DNA from 2 places in the Mesorhizobium sp. WSM4809 genome. Region 2 is predicted to be linked to the other one. Evidence: predicted binding sites of a transcription regulator. Region 2 holds the regulator's gene; the other holds the start of a gene.
The links. The regulator PhoB, encoded in region 2, activates phosphate uptake and scavenging genes when phosphate is short. The targets are predictions, from matches to a motif close to TGTCATNNANCTGTCAT.
Positions count from the first base shown of each region.

Region 1: a site for PhoB is predicted at 8,691-8,707, ahead of AC0L24_RS13290 (ceramide glucosyltransferase). Genes of this name have one in related genera too.

Region 1 covers NZ_JBVVQW010000004.1:423,237-433,309, forward strand. The annotation lists gene ppk2 (polyphosphate kinase 2) at 1-252, opposite strand, end outside; gene AC0L24_RS13250 (ATP-binding protein) at 475-1,740, shown strand; gene phoU (phosphate signaling complex protein PhoU) at 1,854-2,579, shown strand; gene AC0L24_RS13260 (magnesium and cobalt transport protein CorA) at 2,669-3,679, shown strand; gene AC0L24_RS13265 (GcrA family cell cycle regulator) at 3,833-4,351, opposite strand; gene AC0L24_RS13270 (aspartate aminotransferase family protein) at 4,710-5,909, shown strand; gene argF (ornithine carbamoyltransferase) at 5,927-6,838, shown strand; gene AC0L24_RS13280 (Hsp33 family molecular chaperone) at 6,966-7,997, shown strand; gene apaG (Co2+/Mg2+ efflux protein ApaG) at 8,190-8,582, opposite strand; gene AC0L24_RS13290 (ceramide glucosyltransferase) at 8,816-9,967, shown strand.
Region 2 covers NZ_JBVVQW010000010.1:62,144-72,216, reverse strand. The annotation lists gene xylF (D-xylose ABC transporter substrate-binding protein) at 1-359, opposite strand, end outside; gene AC0L24_RS22875 (ROK family protein) at 630-1,877, shown strand; gene phoB (phosphate regulon transcriptional regulator PhoB) at 1,894-2,583, opposite strand; gene phoU (phosphate signaling complex protein PhoU) at 2,600-3,307, opposite strand; gene pstB (phosphate ABC transporter ATP-binding protein PstB) at 3,334-4,158, opposite strand; gene pstA (phosphate ABC transporter permease PstA) at 4,176-5,492, opposite strand; gene pstC (phosphate ABC transporter permease subunit PstC) at 5,489-6,955, opposite strand; gene AC0L24_RS22845 (PstS family phosphate ABC transporter substrate-binding protein) at 7,052-8,080, opposite strand; gene AC0L24_RS22840 (PAS domain-containing protein) at 8,590-10,073, opposite strand, start outside.

The DNA.
Region 1 (10,073 bases), on a different contig from region 2:
CACCCGTTTGCCGGTCGACTGCAGCCAAGCCTGCGCCTTGACCAGCTCGATCTGCAGCTTCTCGAGTATCTCGTCATACTCGTCGCTTTTCATCTTCTTGTCGTAGGGATAGCCGCCAGCGGTCAGCTTGTTGTCCTCGACCCAGTCGGGAAGCACGGGATTCTCGATGTCGAACTCCCTCTCCTTGCCACCGATCCTGATCTTCAGCGGCCCCGAAGTTGGCGCGGCGGGACTTTCTTTGGCTTTTTTCATCGAGACGAACCCTTTCCAGCTTCCGGACTCATGCTATGGGGAGCCACTACAGCGTCGCGCGTCCGTTTGGATGCGCAAAGGACGCTGTAGCACTTTTGATTTGCGCATGATCCTTTCCGAAAATCGATCCCGATTTTCGGGGTCATGCGGCAAGCGGTCTAGTGGAAGTTTTCCGCCACCGTGCGACCGGGTGCGAAGACATGGGGGCAGGTCCACGAGCGAATGGCTGACCTGGACACAGAGCAGAGAGGCATGACGCAAACCATGGCCGCACGGCTGTGGCATAGCCGCTGGCTGCTTGCGGCCGGCGTCACCGCGGTCGTCGCCGTCTATGCCTTGGCCGGGATTTCAGCCTATGTCGTCCTCGCGGCGCTGCTGTTGCTGCTTGCAGCGGCCATACTGCCGGCCACTGGCGCGCGCCAATCCACCGGCAGCGGCGCTGCCATCGAGGCCATCGGCCTGCAGCGGCTCTCTGGTGAATATCTGGCCGCCGCCGTCGCCGATCCGCTGATCATCTTCGATCGGACCGCCACCATCGTCCATGCCAACGCCGCCGCCTTCGCCGCCTTCGGTGGCATCGCGCCAGGCATGTCGCTGTCGTTGAAATTCCGGGCGCCGGAGATGCAGACCCTGCTGGACGGCGTGCTATCAGGCGATATCGCCTCCGATGTCGTCGACTACATGGAGAAGCTGCCGGTCGAACGGGCCTACCGGGTGAGTGTGTCCTCGGTCGGTCACGCCACCGATCTCTATGTGCTGGTGTTCAAGGACCAGAGCGAAGCACGCAGGATCGACCGTATGCGCGCCGATTTCATTGCCAATGCCAGCCATGAACTGCGCACGCCGCTCGCCTCCATCGCCGGCTTTATCGAAACGCTGCGCGGGCCAGCCCGCAACGACGCGGCGGCGCGCGACCAGTTTCTGCAGATCATGCAGAGCCAGACCGGTCGCATGGCGCGTCTGATCGACGATTTGTTGTCGCTGTCGCGGCTCGAGATGAAACCCTATCTGAAGCCGGGAACCGAGGTGGATCTGCGGCAGACAGTCGACAGCGTCATCGACTCGCTCGGACCGCTGGCCAGCGAAAACGCCGTTGCCATCGAGCGGCACTACGCCGATGGGCCGCTTCATGTGCCTGGCGATCGCGATGAGCTTTTCCAGGTTTTCGAGAACCTCTTGGAAAACGCCTGCAAATACGGGCAGTCGGGTGAGCGCGTGGTTGTATTCATAGCCCATAGCGACGCCGGATCAGAACCGGGCATCGACGTGACGATCAGGGACTTTGGCCCTGGCATTCCCGAGGAGCACATTCCGCGCATTACCGAGCGCTTCTACCGCGTCGACGTCGAGACCAGCCGGACCCAGAAGGGTACCGGCCTCGGCCTGTCGATCGTCAAGCATATACTGACGCGCCACAACGCCCGGCTTTCGATCAAGTCCGAAGTCGGCAACGGCGCGGCATTCTCGGTTCATTTGCCGACGCACTGATATCGCCCTAATTCAAGGGGACTGTTTCTTTTTTCTGTCATCCGGCTAGCGTATCAGCGGGGATTCGAGGAAACGACTCAAAATCAAAACACCCCGTGGGAAGGCATTTTGCCATGCAGTCCGTGCACATCGTCAGCGCTTATGACGAGGAGTTGAAATATCTGTCGAAGCGCATCGCCGCGATGGGAGGCCATGCCGAGCGCATGGTCGAGCAGGCGGTCACCGCTCTCGTCAATGCCGACCCAGGCCTTGCCCAGAAGGTCATCCGCGACGATACCGTACTGGACGAGGGCCAGCGCGAAATCGACGACAAGGCGATCATCATCATCGCCAAGCGTCAGCCGATGGCGTCGGATTTGCGCGAGATCGTCGGGACCATTCGCATCTCCGCCGACCTCGAACGGGTTGGCGATCTCGCCAAGAACGTTGCCAAGCGGGTGGTCGCCGTCACCGACGGACGCCAGCCGACCAGCCTGTTCCGAGGCCTCGAGGCCCTGTCCAACCTGGCGTTGACCCAGCTCAAGGAAGTGCTCGACGTCTACGCGTCTCGCTCGGTGGAGAAAATCGGCTTCGTGCGCGATCGTGACGACCAGATCGACGCCATGTACACATCGCTGTTTCGCGAATTGCTGACCTACATGATGGAAGATCCGCGCAACATCACGCCCTGCACGCATCTGCTGTTTTGCGCCAAGAACATCGAGCGTATCGGTGATCACGCCACCAACATAGCCGAGACCATCTACTACATCGTCACCGGCGATCAGTTGCCGGCTGAGCGGCCCAAGGGCGACAAGACCGACAAGATCAGCCTTTCCGAGACGCAGCCGGTGAAGTGAACGCGCCTCTCGAACCGCCATCCGATTTACGCTAAGCTTTCCGGGCCTTGCCTCTATCCTCGTCCGTGGATTTGCTCCGGGAGGTCGTGATGGAAAATGTTCGGAACCTGACCCCGGCGCCTGCGTCGATATCCGGCATTGTCGCTTGCGGCGTTTACACGGCCGGGCGCCGCATCGCCGACATTCCCATCGAGGAAGCCGGCGAATGGGCAAAAAAATCCGGCCATGTCGTCTGGATCGGCCTGCTGGAGCCCGACCGTAACCTGTTGCTGCGCGTCCAGGCGCAGTTTCACCTGCATGAACTGGCGATCGAGGATGCCGAGCACCCGCACCAGCGGCCGAAGATCGAGCAATATGGCGACGCCTTGTTCATCGTCGCCCGCACCGCACAGCTGATCGACGGCCGGGTCACCTTCGGCGAGACCCATTTGTTCGTCGGCTCAGGCTACATCGTCAGCGTCAGGCACGGTCCCTCGACGTCCTATGCCGCCGTTCGTCAGCACTGGGAAAGCTGCCCGCATTCGCTGGCCAAGGGTGAGGATTTCGTCCTCTATGCCATTCTCGATTTCATCGTCGACAATTACATGCCGGTGCTCGAGCAGATCGAGGACGAAGTCGAGGCGATCGAGGACAAGGTTCTGCTGAAGCCAATGACCGCTCCCGACATCGAACGGCTCTATATGCTGCGCCGCGATCTCCTGCGCCTGCGCAATGCCGCGCTTCCGCTGGTCGAAGTCTGCCGACGGCTGACCAGCGCCGAGCTGCCGCAGATACATACCGCCATGCACCCGCTGTTCCGCGACGTGACCGACCACATCCGCACCGTCCAGGAGAAGATCGACAGCCTGCGCGAAGTGCTGGCGTTCGCTTTCGAGGCCAGCCTCCTGGTCGGCCAGAGTCAGGAAACGGCGAACACCAAGAAACTCGCCTCCTGGGCCGCGATCCTGGCGGTGCCCACGGCGCTCGCCGGCATCTACGGCATGAACTTCGACAGTATGCCGGAACTGAAGATGGAATACGGCTATCCGGTGGTGCTGGGCGCTATCGCGCTCATCTGCACGTTTCTCTACTGGCGGTTCAGGAAGAACGGTTGGCTGTGAGAAGAGAGCGAATAGGGAGTAGCGAATAGCGAACACAAAAACGGCTTGCTTCCTGTGACGGAAGGCAAGCCGTTTCTATTCGCTATTCGCTATTCGCTATTCGCTATTCGCTATTCGCTATTCGCTATTCGCTATTCGCTATTCGCTATTCGCTCAGCGACTCCGCCGCCGCTCCGATGCCGGCTGGAACGCCACGCGGGCGTGATATTTGCAGTAGGGTCCGGTTTCGGCGGCTTCGTTGCCGCAGAAATGGAAGTCCTCTGAAAGCGGGTCACCGTTCGGCCATTTGCAGGTTCGCTCGGTCAGCTCGACCAGCTGCAGATGCCGCGAGATCGGCAGCACGACATTCTCGACCGGACGGATGTAATGGCGTGCCACGGGTTCGGCGTCGAACTGCGTCTGCAAGGCGGTCGCGCCGATCGATGTCGTGACATGGCGTGCCGTGGTTGCAGCGCGTGATACCGATTTCTGGACGGTCGATCCTTGCGCTGCCTTCTTCTGGCGTGCCGGTGTGGCGGTCGAGCGTCCGCGGCCCGACAGTTTCAGCCGATGCACCTTCCCGATGACCGCGTTGCGGCTGACCCCTCCAAGCTGCGCAGCAATCTGGCTTGCGCTCAGACCCTCCGACCACAGTTTTCTCAAGAGTTCTACCCGCTCGTCAGTCCAGTTCATGAGACCGCGCTCCTCTAAGCGTGCGGCAATCGGAATCCTTCTCCCGACCCGGCAACATTTGCCAGGGCAGACACCACATATATCTGGTGATTAGGTCCGCCGCACGAAATCTAGTTATTTCTCAACTACAACTACTCTATGCGCTGACTCGGTGACAAGAGTCCCAAGTGCAACACGAATCGGTTTTTTCGGTTTTCCCCAACTTGCCCGGTCGCTGATGAGCCGGCGTCCCGTCGGAGGGCTTGCCGCGCGCCACTACGCGACGTTTTCGTTGACTTCATGGCCGAAAAACGGGATAAGCCGCACAGGCCGCCGCTTTGGCGGCTTTTTTGATTTTCCGGTACCGGAGACGCATATAATGAGCGGTTCGGCGCTTTACGAGACCTTTGCTCGCGCACCCCTGGCCTTCGACCACGGGGAAGGCACCTGGCTGGTTACCGACAAGGGCGAGCGATATCTCGATTTCGCCGGCGGCATCGCCGTCAATTCGCTGGGCCACAGCCATCCGCATCTGGTCGCCGCACTCACCGAGCAGGCCGCCAAGCTCTGGCATGTTTCCAACCTCTATGAGATTCCGGGGCAGAGCCGGCTTGGCGAGCGGCTGGCCGACGCCACCTTCGCCGACAAGGTGTTCTTCACCAATTCCGGCGCCGAGGCGCTGGAATGCGCGATCAAGACGGCGCGGCGCTGCCATTTCGTCAAAGGAAATCCCGAGCGCTTCCGCGTCATCACCTTTGAGGGCGCCTTCCATGGCCGCACGCTGGCGACCATCGCGGCTGGCGGCCAGTACAAATATCTCGAAGGCTTCGGCCCTAAGGTCGAAGGTTTCGATCAGGTCGGCTTCGACGATATCGACGCCGCCGAAAAGGCGATCACGCCGGAGACGGCCGCGATCCTGATCGAGCCGGTGCAGGGCGAGGGCGGTATCCGCCCGGTGCCGACGCAGTCGCTGAAGCGGCTCAGGCAATTGTGCGAACAGCACGGCCTGCTGTTGATCTACGACGAGGTCCAGTGCGGCATCGGCCGCACCGGCAAGCTGTTCGCGCATGAATGGTCAGGTGTCACGCCAGACATCATGGCGATCGCCAAGGGTATTGGCGGCGGCTTCCCGATGGGCGCCTGCCTTGCCACGGATGAAGCGGCCGTAGGCATGACTGCTGGCGTGCACGGCACCACTTTCGGCGGCAACCCGCTTGCCATGGCGGTCGGCAACGCCGTGCTCGATGTCGTGCTGGAAGACGGCTTCCTCGAAGATGTCCAGCGCAAGGCGCTGCTGATGAAGCAGGGACTGGCGTCGGTCGCCGACGAGTTTCCCGAAATCATCGAGGACATCAGGGGTGCCGGGCTGATGCTCGGCCTCAAATGCGCCATGCCCAACACCAAGGTGAACATGGCCTTGCGCGACCAGCACCTGCTGGCGGTTCCGGCCGGCGACAACGTCATTCGCCTGTTGCCGCCGCTCACCGTCACCGACGCCGAGATCCATGACGCGCTCAACCGCATCCGCGCCGGCGCCAAGGGCCTGGCGGAGGCGATCGCTTCCGCCGCGGCGAAGTAATCCCGGAACCATTGCAGATGTCAGTTCGCCATTTCACCGATCTTTCCACCGTTTCCGAAGGCGATCTGCGCTTGATGCTGGACGATGCGGTGGTGCGAAAGGCGCGCCTCAAGGCCGGCGAACGCACCAAACCGCTCGAAGGCAAGGTGCTGGCAATGATCTTCGACAAGCCGTCGACGCGCACGCGCGTCTCCTTCGACGTCGGCATGCGGCAGCTCGGCGGCGAGACCATCATGCTGACCGGCACCGAGATGCAGCTCGGCCGCTCCGAGACCATTGCCGACACCGCCAAGGTGCTGTCGCGCTATGTCGATGCGATCATGATCCGCACCACCTCGCATGAGCGCCTGCTGGAATTGACCGAGAACGCCACCGTGCCGGTGATCAATGGATTGACCGACGACACCCATCCCTGCCAGCTGATGGCCGATATCATGACCTTCGAGGAACATCGCGGTCCGGTCGCCGGCAAGACCATCGCCTGGACCGGCGACGGCAACAATGTGCTGCATTCCTTACTTGAGGCCTCGGCCCGGTTCCGCTTCAACCTCAACGTCGCCGTGCCCGAGGGCAGTGAGCCGGCGCAGAAGCATATCGACTGGTCGCAGGCGCATGGCGGCAAGCTGCACTTCACCCGCTCGCCCGAGGAAGCCGTCGATCAGGCCGACTGCATCGTCACCGATTGCTGGGTGTCGATGGGCCAGGAGCATCGCGCCCGCGGCCACAATGTGTTCTCGCCCTATCAGGTCAACGCCAAGCTGATGGCCAAGGCCAAGCCGGACGCGCTGTTCATGCATTGCCTGCCGGCGCATCGTGGCGAGGAAGTGACGGACGACGTCATCGACGGGCCGCATTCGGTGGTCTTCGACGAGGCCGAGAACCGGCTCCATGCCCAGAAGGCCGTGCTTGCCTGGTGTCTCGGCGCTTGAAGTGTCTCGGCGCTTGAAGTGTCTGGGCGCTTGATCCCCGGGAGCTTGATCTGCGAGGGTGTGATGCCTATTTGCGCCGCATCACGCAAATCAAGCGCGTTTCGACGCATGCGCCCCGGAGGGCGGCATGGCCGCGCCCTGGAGCTTTGTCATGTTGGAAACCTATCAAGTGACTGAACATCACCCCAAACTCGGCGAATTTGGCTATGCCGGCGACGATCATGTCGTGCCGTTCGAGGTCGGCCCGCTCGATGTGCGGGGCCGCACCGTCCAACTCGGGCCGATGCTCGACGCCATCCTCGGCCGCCACGATTATCCCGAGCCGGTCGCCCGCCTGCTGGCAGAGGCCTGTGTGCTGACCGTGCTGCTCGGCACCTCGCTGAAGTTCGAGGGCAAGTTTATCCTGCAGACCCGCACCGACGGGCCTGTCGACATGCTGGTCGCGGATTTTTCCACGCCCTCGGCGCTGCGCGCCTATGCGCGTTTTGACGCCGACCGGCTGGAAGCGCTTGTCGCGGCCGGCGAAACTTCCCAGCAGACGCTGCTCGGCAGCGGCGTGCTGGCGCTGACCATCGACCAGGGCGCTCACACGCAGCGCTACCAGGGCATCGTCCAACTCGACGGCGAGACGCTGGAAGATGCGGCACGCACCTATTTTCGCCAGTCGGAACAGATCCCGACCGATCTCAGGCTGTCGGTGGCCAAGCTTTTGACGCCCGGTCCTGGCGGTGCCCGCGAGCAGTGGCGCGCCGGTGGTATCCTGGCGCAGTTCCTGCCGCAGTCGCCCGAGCGCATGCGCGTCCCGGACCTGCCGGGTGGCGATGGCGATCCGCGCGAGGAGATCCACGACCCGGTCGACAATTCCTGGCAGGAGTTGCTGGCGCTGCTCGGCACGATCGAACCGACCGAACTGATCGACCCGACGATCGGTGCCGAGCGGCTGCTTTACAGGCTGTTCCACGAGCATGGCGTGCGCGTCTTCGGCGGCGTCCCGGTCGCCGACCAGTGCTCGTGCTCCAAGGACAAGATCCGCGGCATCCTCGAGGGTTTTTCCGCGCAGGAGATCAAGGACAGCACCGAGGATGGTGGCATCCACGTCGCCTGCGAATTCTGCTCGAAGCAATATGACTTCGACCCGGCGGAATTCGCGGCTCAGTAGCAGGGTTTTTCCTTCTCCCCGTTTACGGGGAGAAGGTGCCCGAAGGGCGGATGAGGGGGCAGCGCGAACTTTGGCGAATGGCCGCGTGTGTCCACTCAGACGTTGTCGTGCTTGGGAGATAATCTCACGAGTTCGGTGCCGCCCCTCATTGCCCTGCCGGGCATTTCTCCCCGTAGAACGGGGAGAAAGGCGCTAATTCACCGTCCGCCGCGTCCCCGGCAGGTCCAGCGAAAACGCCGGAATGGCGATGTCGAACGTCTCGCCCTGCTGGTTGCGCATCGTGTAGTGCCCGACCATGATGCCGGATGGTGTCGAGAGCGGGCAACCGGACGTGTATTGGTAGCTGTCGCCGGGATTGAGTTCGGGCTGGTCGCCGACGACGCCGGGGCCGCGCACTTCCTCGACGCGGCCAGTGCCGTCGGTGATATGCCAATAGCGCGACAGAAGCTGCACGAAGTCGTCCGACTGATTGTCGATCGTTATTTGATAGCCCCAGACATAGCGGTTCTCCGAGGGATCCGAACGGTCCTCCAGATAGAATGGCCTGACCTGCACTTCGATGTTGCGCGTGACGGCGCTATACATAAGCGGCTCCAAAAAACGGTTCCAGCGGAACTTTCGGCGCTCTGTGCGGTTAGGTCAACCGACCGAAGCCTCCTCTGGCCGACCTCGCGGGCAGGTGCCGACAAAGAATGTCATTTAAGTGACATATGACAATGATGGTGTGCGCGGACTGGTGATGCGCGACTCGGGCGCTCTGCTGAACTGTTGAAACCGGCCATCTTGTGGACCGGTTTTCCTGGAGTGACCGGATCTCGATGGAACTCACTCTCATAGCCGCCACGCTTTCAACTGTCCTCATCCTCTCGAATCTCGCCAGCATCGTGCTCGCCGCTTCGCGTCTGAAACGGCGCCACACCATTGGGCCGCCGGCCGCCAAGCCGCGGCCGGTGTCGATCGTCGTGCCGTCGCGCGGCGTCGAGCCGTTCACGCAGGAGACGCTGGAACGCGCCTTCTCGCTCGATTGGCCGCGCTACGAGTTGATTTTCTGCGTTGCCCATGCCGACGATCCGGTGGTCAAATTGATAAACAGGACGATCGTCCGGTTTCCGAAAGTGCCAGCCCGGCTGCTTATCGGCGACGACCGCATCAGCGCCAATCCGAAACTCAACAATTGCGTCAAGGGCTGGGAAGCGGCGCGGCACGACTGGGTCGTCCTGGCCGATTCCAACGTGCTGATGCCGAGAGACTACGTCCAGCACCTGATGGCTGCCTGGCGGTCCGGCACCGGCCTTGTCTGCTCGACGCCGATCGGCTCCCGGCCTGCCGGCTTCTGGGCCGAGGTCGAATGCGCTTTCCTCAACACGCTGCAGGCGCGCTGGCAATATGCCGGCGAGGCGCTCGGCCTTGGCTTTGCCCAGGGCAAGAGCATGCTCTGGAACAAGCCGATGCTCGACGCCAATGGCGGCATCCGCGCGCTGGCCGCCGAGATCGCCGAGGACGCCGCCGCGACCAAGCTGGTGAACAGCCTCGGCTTGCGCGTCAATCTCGTCGCCGCCCCCTTCGAGCAGCCGCTTGGCCGGCGCTCGTTTGACGAGATCTGGTCGCGTCAGGCCCGTTGGGCGCGCCTGCGCCGCGTCACTTTCCCGCTGTTCTTCGCACCCGAAATCCTGACCGGCGCCTTGGTGCCGCTGGTGCTTGCGCTGATTGCCGCAGCCAGTGCCGGTTTCAGCCTCTGGGCAACCGCCATTGCCGTACTGGCGGCCTTCTACCTTCCGGAGTGCGCCCTGGCCTGGTCCAAGGGCTGGTACCTGTCGCCACGCATGGTCGCCGCGATCATGGCGCGCGACCTGATCCTGCCGGCGATGTGGGGACGCGGCTGGCTCGGCGGCGCCGTCGACTGGCGCGGCAATGCGATGACCATCGGCACCAAGACGGCCGAGCTGGAAGAGACGCCGTCCGGCGCCTGAAGGCGTCAGCTAGGTTTGACCGCTGGAATAATTATCGTATATACGGAAATGTTGCGTTAGGCTCTATTTTTGTGTATACATAATTTATGGGAACGCACCGGCGGCG
Region 2 (10,073 bases):
TTGTTCTCGATCAGCCGGTCATAGCCGACGACCGGAATGCCTTCGTCCAGCGCCTTCTGCACGGCCGGGCCGATGGCCGAAGCGTCCTGCGCCAGGATGATCAGGGAATTAGCGCCCTGCGAGATCAGGCTTTCGACATCGGTAAGCTGCTTGCCGGGATTGGACTGCGCATCGGCGGAGATGTACTTGTCGCCAGCGGCCTCGATCGCCGTCTTCATGGCGGCTTCGTCGGTCTTCCAGCGTTCTTCCTGGAAGTTGGACCACGAAACGCCGACGACCTTGTCCTTCGCCTGCGCGACAGACGCGAGCGTCAGCGACATGGCGGCACCCGCCAGGATGGCGGCCGTGAATCTTTTCATATTATCCTCCCTGCGCCGCGTATGGCGCGACCAAACTGACCCGAGGGCCGGCACAGAGGCTCTATTTTTTCGAGCCTCGAAAAAATACTGGGCCAACGCCCGAACGCTGTCAACATCGATTCTGATGGATTTTGATGTCATTTCGAGTTTTTTTCGAGTCTCGGAATAAATAAATGACACGGCCTGCAGCTTCTGCCAGTATTTACCGGCGTCACCGACAGCGTTCCAGGGGCAGGAGGAACCGCGGCGACCGGGAGGATATGAAAGAACATGTCGGTCGGAATCCGCCACGACGATCTGCGCCGCCGCAACCGCGCCATGGTGATCGCGGCAGTGCGCCGCGCCGGACAGCCGTCGCGAACCGAGATCGCCGCGACCACAAGCCTCAGCCATTCGACCATCTCGGCGATTTCAGCGGACCTGATCGTCGAAGGCATCCTGACCGAAAGCAAGCCGAGCGAGGCCGGCTCACTCAAACGCGGCCGGCCGCAGGTCGGCCTCAGTCTCAATCCGGAAGCGGCCGCGGTAATGACCGTGGTGCTGTCGCTGAACTTCCTCTCCGTCGCCGTCATCGACTATGCCGGCCAGGTAATATCCGAGGAACAGCGCCGGCTGGACACGCTGACGATGTCGCGCGAGTCGCTGATCGGGGAATGCACGGCCATCGTGCGGCGCCGCCTGGCAGATCCCGACCTGGACGTGCGCAGCATCGCCCGCATCGCGCTGGCCATCCAGGGCATCACCGACACCCGTGCCCGCGCCATGCTGTGGTCGCCGATCACGCCGCACACCGACATCGCCTTCGCTGACATATTCGAAGACCAGTTCGGCATCCCTGCCATAATGGAGAACGACTGCAACATGATGGCGGTGGCGCTGCGCTGGCGCGACCCCGATCGTTACCGCGACGATTTCATCGCTATCCTTTTGTCGCACGGCATCGGCATGGGACTGGTGCTGAAGGGCGAATTGTTCACCGGCACCCATTCTTCGGGCGGCGAATTCGGCCACATGATCCATCGGCCGAACGGCGCGCTATGTCGCTGCGGACGGCGCGGCTGCGTCGAAGCCTATGCGGGCAATTACGCCATCTGGCGCAACGCCAGGCAGATGGGCGAGGATGCAGAACCCGTTGCCGATGTCAGCGACGCCGACATGCGCGCCCTGGCTGCCGCGGCCCGCGAAGGTGACGGACCCGAACGGGAAGCCTATCGCAAGGCCGGCGAAGCGCTCGGCTACGGCCTCGGCAGCCTGTTCGCGCTGATCGATCCGGCGCCGGTCGCCATGGTCGGTGTCAGCGCCGCCGCCTTCGACCTGATCGAGCCGGCATTGCGGCAAGCGATTGCCCAGACCGCCGGCGGCCAGCATTCCAAATCGATTTCCTTCGACACCGAGCCGAACGAACTGCCGCTGATCCGCGAGGGCTGCGCCATGCGGGCGCTGATCTTCGTCGATCAGGAGATTTTTGCGCCGGGCGTGCAGGCGAGATCCGGTTTCGGCGGCAAGAACGTGGCGTGAGTTCAAACGAGGGAGTTCAGTCCTCTCGGATGGCGTATCCGGCCCCACGGATCGTGCGGATGACATCAGGCATACGGCCATTGTTGACCGCCTTGCGCAGCCGGCCGACATGCACGTCGACCGTGCGCTCGTCGATGTAGATCGTCTCGCCCCAGACATTGTCGAGCAGCTGGCTGCGCGAGAACACGCGGCCTGGATGGCGCATCATGAATTCGAGCAGGCGGAATTCCGTCGGCCCAAGCCGGATCTCGCTCTTCTTGCGATAGACACGGTGCGACTCGCGATCGAGCACGATATCGCCGACCTTTAGCACGCTGGACAGCACTTCCGGCTTGGCCCGGCGCAGCAGCGCCTTGACCCTGGCCATGAACTCTGGCGTCGAGAAGGGCTTGACCAGATAGTCGTCGGCGCCGGTCGACAGGCCGCGCACGCGGTCGCTTTCCTCGCCTCGCGCGGTCAGCATGATGATCGGCAGCCGCTCGGTCTCGGGACGCATTCGCAGGCGCCGGCAGAGTTCGATGCCCGAAACCGCAGGCACCATCCAGTCGAGCACCAGAAGATCGGGAACGTTCTCCTGCAGCCGGATTTCGGCCTCATCGCCGCGCGTCACCACCTCGACCTGGTAACCTTCGGATTCAAGATTGTAGCGGAGCAGCACGCCTAGCGGCTCCTCATCCTCCACCACCATGATGCGTGGTGCGATCATCGGCTGGTCACCCCTGTTATGCCGCTGGCGCGGACATTGCCGTCTCGTCCTGCTTCGGACGATTGGCTGGCAGCTGCGTGCCGGTCAAAACATAGTAGGCATTTTCGGCGATGTTGGTCACGTGGTCGCCGATCCGCTCGAGGTTCTTGGCGCAAAACAACAGGTGCGTGCACGCCGTGATGTTGCGGGGATCTTCCATCATGTAGGTCAGCAGCTCGCGGAACACCGAGGTGTATTTGACGTCGATGCGTTCATCATTGTTTCTGAGCGTGGCAAGCGCTGCCGCGTCAGCGGCGGCATACTCGTCGACGACCCCCTGCACCTGGATCAGCACCAGCTGCGCCATCGCGTCGATCGAATGCGAAAGATCGTGCGGCGTGACGCTCAGCCCGACAGTGCCGACGCGCTTGGCGATGTTCTTGGCAAGGTCGCCGATGCGCTCGAGGTCGCCGGCCATGCGGATCGAACCGACCACCGCACGCAGATCGTTGGCCATTGGCTGGCGCTTGGCGATCAGCGTGATGGCGCGATCGTCCAGCTCGCGCTGGCGGGCATCCATGATGGCATCGTCGGAAACCACGCGCTGCGCCAGCGCATTGTCCGAATTGAGCAAAGCCTTGGTCGAGCCACTGACCATCGAGCGGGCGAGATCGCCCATGTCGCGGATCAGCTGGCTGATCTGCTCCAGATCCTCATCGAAAGATGCAACGGTATGTTCACCCATGATCTTCGTCCCTCATATGCCTGAGCTCAGCCGAACCGGCCGGTGATGTAGTCCTGGGTGCGTTTGTCGTCGGGGGTGGTGAACATCTTGTCGGTGGCGCCCTCCTCGACCAGATAGCCTAGATGGAACATCGCGGTGCGCTGCGACACGCGCGCTGCCTGCTGCATCGAATGGGTGACGATGACGATCGTATAGTTCTGGCGCAGTTCGTCGATCAGTTCCTCGACGCGAGCAGTGGCGATCGGATCGAGCGCCGAACACGGCTCGTCCATCAGGATCACCTCGGGCGACACGGCGATGGCGCGTGCAATGCACAGACGCTGCTGCTGGCCACCGGAAAGACCCGTGCCAGGTTCCTGCAAACGGTCCTTCACCTCGTTCCAGATTGCCGCCTTCTTCAGGCTCGACTCGACGATCTGATCCATGTCGGCCTTGCGCTTGGCCAATCCGTGGATGCGCGGGCCATAGGCGACGTTCTCGTAGATCGACTTGGGGAACGGATTGGGTTTCTGAAACACCATGCCGACGCGCGCCCTGAGTTCGACGACATCGATGTTCTTGTCGTAGATGTCTTCTTCGTCGAGCGTTATCTTGCCGGTTACCCGCGCGGAATCGATGGTGTCGTTCATGCGGTTGAGGCAACGCAGGAAGGTCGACTTGCCGCAGCCGGAGGGGCCGATCAGCGCCGTCACCTGATTCAGGCGGACGTCGAGATTGACATCGAACAGCGCCTGCTTCTCGCCATAGAACACGCCGACCTTGTCGCCGCGCATTTTGATCACTTCGTTCGACTTGGCGTTCATCTTATCGCCCACTGCGTTTTCAAGGGACTGTTCGGTCATGATGTTCATACCAAAATGCCTTTTTTCTACCAGCGCCGCTCGAACCGACGCCGAAGCACGATCGCGGTGATGTTCATGGCCATGAGGAAGACGAGCAGGATGATGATCGCGCCCGACATGCGCTCGACGAAGGCGCGTTCGGCCTCGTTCGCCCACATATAGATCTGCACCGGCAGCGCGGTGGCCGGATCGAAAGGCGTCGTCGGTGGATCGGCGACGAAGGCGACCATGCCGATTAGCAGCAGGGGCGCGGTTTCACCGAGCGCACGCGCTAGACCGATGATGGTGCCGGTGAGGATGCCGGGTGCGGCAAGCGGCAGGATGTGCTGGAACACCATCTGCATCTTGGAGGCGCCAAGACCGAGAGCCGCCGAGCGGATCGACGGCGGCACCGCGGCAAGTGCAGCGCGCGTCGCGATGATGATCGTCGGCAGCGTCATCAGTGTCAGCACCAGGCCGCCGACGAAAGCGGCGGAGCGCGGCATGCCCAGGAAATTGATGAACACCGCGAGGCCGAGCAAGCCGAAGACGATTGACGGCACCGCTGCCAGATTGTTGATGTTGACCTCGATAAGGTCGGTGAAACGGTTCTTCTTGGCGAACTCCTCCAGATAGATGGAGGCGGCGACGCCGATCGGTAGCGCCAGGAGCAACACGATTACCATCATATAAAACGAGCCGATGATCGCCACGCCCATGCCCGAGGTTTCCGGGCGGCTGGAGGCGCCGTAGGTGAACAGGCCGCTGTTGAAGTGCTCGGCCATCGCGCCCTCGGTCTTGAGCTTGTTCATCCAGGTGATCTGCTGGTCCGAGACCTTGCGTCGCGCTTCCTCGACACTGAGGTCGATCTGGCCCTTGAAAGCCGAGTCGAGATTGGCGGCGGCGAGGATGTTGACGTTGCGTGTCGTGCCGATCACGGACGGATCGGCGGCAACGATGTCGCGCAACTGGACGCGGGCGCCTTCCGACAGGAAGCCCTTGAGCTTCTGGATCATCGGCTTGTCATCAGGAGAGATGCCGAGCTTGGCCACAAGCGCGTTTTCGGCGAGCTTGGGATAATTTGCCTTGATCAGAACGCTCGGATCGGTTGCACGCTTGCCGGAAGGATCGATCACCTTCTCGTCGAACGAGATCGGCAGTGATACCGTCGTCTGCCAGAAGGCGGTGTAGCCTTTCGAGACGATGGTGATCAGCATGATTGCCAGGAACGCCAGGCCTACGGAAATCGCCACGACGCCATAGATGCGGAAACGGCGTTCGGCGGCGTAACGGGCCTTCAGGCCGATGTCGCGGCGCGGATGGGCCGCCGCCCTGACCATCGTATTCATGGAAATGTCGGTCATTCGTACTGCTCCCGATATTTGCGCACGATGTAGAGCGCGACGATGTTCATCACCAACGTCAGCGCGAACAGCGTCAGGCCGAGTGCGAAGGCGACCAGCGTCTGCGGCGAATTGAACTCGAGGTCGCCGGTGAGCTGGTTGACGATCTTGACGGTGATGGTCGTCATCGCCTCGAACGGGTTGATGGTGAGGTTGGCGGCGACGCCCGCCGCCAGCACGACAATCATCGTTTCGCCGATGGCGCGCGAGGCGGTCAGCAGGATGGCGCCGACGATGCCGGGTAGTGCAGCCGGCAGGATCACCCGCTTGATCGTCTCGGAGCGGGTCGCGCCGAGGCCAAGCGACCCGTCGCGCATGGCGCGCGGCACCGCGGTTATGATGTCGTCCGAAAGAGAGGACACCACCGGGATCAGCATGACGCCCATGACCAGGCCGGCGGTGAAGATGCTCTGGCCCTGGATGAAGGGCGAACCGCCGGTCAGCGCCGCGGACAGGTCGCGCAGGAACGGCCCAAGCGTGACGACGGCGAAGATGCCGTAGACGATGGTCGGTATGCCGGCCAGCAGTTCAAGCGCCGGCTTAACCACCGAGCGCACCTTGGGCGTTGCATACTCGGCCATGTAGACAGCCGACATCAGCCCGACCGGCACCGCAACCAGCAGCGCGACGGCGGCGATGTAGAGCGTGCCCGCAAGAAGCGGGATCAGGCCGAATTGGCCCTGGCTGCCGCCCGAACCGGCAGCGGCAAAACGCGGATCCCAGACGGTGCCGAAGAAGAAACTCATCGGCGAGACGCTTTCGAAGAAGGTGATCGTCTGGAACAGCATCGAAAGCACGATGCCGATGGTTGTCAGGATGGCGATGGTGGAGGCGGCAAGCAGCCCCCACAGCATCAGCCTCTCGACATTGTTGCGTGCCCTGGCGCGCGGCTCGATCTGCCTGAGCGCATAGAAGGCGCCGGCGATCGAGGAAACGAGAATGACAATGGCGCCGAACAGGCCGAGCCGGTCCTGGACCTTGTTCGCCTCGACGGCGATCGGGATCATGTAATCCTGCGTGTCGCTCGCCAGTGCCACACCCTTGGCGGCGAGCAGCGGCTGCAGCTCGGCAAAGCTGGCAGGCATTGCGGCCAGTGTGCCTGCATCGAGTTTGCGCAGGCCCCTGGCGAGGCTCTTTACCAGGCTGACATCCAGTGCCTCACTGGCAACCTTGCTGTCGACGGTGCGCTCGGGCAAGGCAGTGTGAATGTGTCGGTCAAGATAGACGGAAGACCCGACGGTCCAGACGGCAAGCAGCAAAAAAGCAGGCAGAACGGCGAGCAGGAAGGCCCACCAGCCATGATAGTGGGCGCGCGAATGCGGCTTGACCTTGCCATTGTCGTGGGCCGCGGCACGTTGCCGACCGATGAAAAAGGCAACCAGGCCGACGGCAACGACGATGGCCAGTACGAGCAAGGACGACATGGACCCACCCCAAGAGAAATTCTTACGCAGCCGCCATTGCGGCCTGCGATGAAACCGGGGCGCGGGATTTGGCCCGCACCCCGGTTCGGCAGCTGATTACATCGACTTTCCGGCGGCGAAAGCGTCACGCTGGGCCTGACGCTCGGCATCCGAAGCAGCAACGAGGCCGTATTCGGCGAGCGGGCTTTCCGGGCCAACCATCTGGTCGTCAAGGAAGAACTCGACATATTCCTTGAGGCCGGGAACGACGCCCAGATGCGCCTTCTTGACGTAGAAGAACAGCGGGCGCGAGACGGGATACTTGCCGCTGGCGATCGTCCCGGTCGAAGGCACGACGTCTTCCACGGTGGCGACCTTCAGCTTGTCGGCATTGTTCTCATAGAAGGCGAGGCCAAACACGCCGACGCCGGTCTTGTTGGAGTCGATGCGGGCGAGCGTCTCGGTATAGTCGCCATCGATGTCGACGGCCTTGCCGTCCTTGCGGATGGCGATGCAGGTTTTGCCGATTTCCTTGTCGTCGGCAATGCCGGCGGCCTTGAGAGCAGCCTTGTCACAGCCGGCATCGAGAAGCTTGGTCTCGAACACTTCGCGCGTGCCGTGCTTTTCGCCCGGAATATAGGCGGCGATGTCCCAGTCGGGCAGCTTCGGATTGACCTGGCTCCACTTGGTGTTCGGATTGTCGACGAGCTTGCCGTCGACGACCAGCTTGGCCGCGAGCGCCTTGTAGATGTCGGCGGGAACCAGCGCCCAATCCGGGCCCTTGATGTCGGTGGCGAAGACGATGCCGTCATAGCCGATCCGGACTTCCTGGACTTCCTTCACGCCGGCGTCGGCGCAGGACTTGAGTTCGTCCGCCTTGATCGGACGCGACGAATTGGCGATGTCGATCGTGTCTTCGCCGACGCCCTTGCAGAATTCCTTGATGCCCGCGCCGCTGCCGCCGGATTCGACGACCGGGGTCTTGAAGTTGGTGAATGTTTCGCCGAACTGCTCGGCGACGATCTTGGCATAAGGTAACACTGTCGATGATCCGGCGACCTGGATCTGGTCGCGCGCGGCGGCGAAGCCGGACGTCGCGGCGAGCGCAAGCGCAGCGGCCGACGCCGTATAGAGGAATTTCTTCATGTGGCCTGCTCCTGTTCGGAAGATGGTCTCTCGGCGCTCGTCAGTCGGCGCCCGCTGAGGCCAATAGCCTTCGATTATAACAGTCGCATGACAGTTTGATGTCACCCCGGTAACGCGTCATCGGGATGAGCAGAATGCCGCCTGGCCGGCACTCCCGACGCAGCCCCGCTTTGTCACCGGAATCAGGGACTTGCTCGATTCGGTCGAGGCTGGCCGGCGATTTGGGGATCAGCCGGCCTTTATGAAGAAAAGCCGGACGGGAGCGCGTTGCTCTCAGCCAGACGGTGTCGTGGCCGGGCCATCGCCGAAAACAGGTCCGTTGGGGTAGGTTGACGCTGTCTCATGCCGGCGGTCGCTGCTCCCGCCCGTAACTGGGAAGAGCGGAATTCGAATGTCGCTATTGTCTCGGCTGGATGCCGCCTTTCATATGGTGCGATCGCACCATAGTCTTGGCCGCTGACAGGGGCGCGAATCTTCGCCGTATTCCCGGTACTCGGGCAGAGCCGGCCTTACCCGGCGTTGCGCTGCGCCTGCCGGCTGGCGCCGACCCAGCGCTCGACCTTCTCGAGCAACGCCCGGGGACTGATCGGCTTGGGCAGATAGTCGTCCATGCCTGCCTCCAGGCAGCGCTCGCGGTCGCCCTTCAGCGCATGCGCGGTGACGCCGACGATCGGCACATGCGTGCCGGTTTCTTCCTCCAGCCGGCGAATGGCGGCGGTTGCTTCGAGACCGTTCATCTCCGGCATGGAGACATCCATCAGGATCATGCACGGGTTCAGCCGGCCGAAGGCGTCGAGCGCCTTGCGGCCATTGCCGACGATCTCGAAACCATAACCGGTCTCGCCGAGGATCTGGGTGAACACCATCTGGTTCACCTCATTGTCCTCGGCCACCAGGATATCCAGCCTGTCGCCGCCAGCCGCCACCGGTGGCCGGGGGCGAATCGAAGGCGGCTGCAGCAGCGCCCGCTGTTCGGACGGTGCCGAGGGCTGCGTCCGCATCACATAACCCGTAGCGACGTCGGCTGCGAGCGGCTGCGCGTCGCTGCCGCTCGTGTTGTGGCGATGCCGCTGGATGGTGGCGACCAGCGTTTCCAGCAGCACCGAAGAGCGCGCCGGCTTGATCAACTGGGCATCGATGCCGAGATCGCGATAGCTGGTGTTGGCGAGCGACTGGTCGACCGAGGTCAGCATGATGATCGGCGTGCCGGCAAGGCCGGCGGTGTTGCGCACGATCCGCGCCATTTCGGCGCCGCTCATTCCAGGCATCTGGTAATCGAGCACGACGCAGTCGACCGGGACGCCATAGGCGGCGGCGGCGATCAGCACCCTGAGGCCTTCTGCGCCACTTTCGGCAGCGCAGGAATCGAACGTCCACGACGTCATCTGCTCGGTCAGGATCGCCCTGTTGACGGCATTGTCGTCGACAATCAGCACACGCGCACCGGTCACGTCGATCGGCATGATGCGCTGTCCGTTCTGCTGTCCGGCCCTCGGCAGCGTCACCGAGAACCAGAAAGTCGAGCCCTTGCCTTCCGCACTTTCGACCCCGATATCGCCGCCCATCAGCTCGACGAGCCGCGAGGTGATGGCGAGGCCGAGACCGGTCCCCTCGTGTCGCCTCGTCGACGAGGTGTCGACCTGGCTGAATTTCTCGAACACCAGTTTCAGTTTTTCCTCGGGGATACCGATACCTGTATCGGTGACCGAGATCGTCAGCTTCGTTCCGGTTGGAGCCCTCTCGCCGGTGACGTCGACCAGCACATGGCCTTCATCGGTGAATTTCACCGCGTTGCCGAGCAGGTTGGTGACGATCTGTCTGATACGGCCGACATCGCCGACGAACAGGCTCTCGAGCCGAGGCTCGACACGAACGATCAGCTCGAGGTCCTTTTCCTTGGCACGTGTCGACACCAGCGTCGCCACATCCTCGATCGCCTCGGCCAGATTGAAGGGCGCCGGATCGAGCACCAACTGACCGGCATCGATCTTGG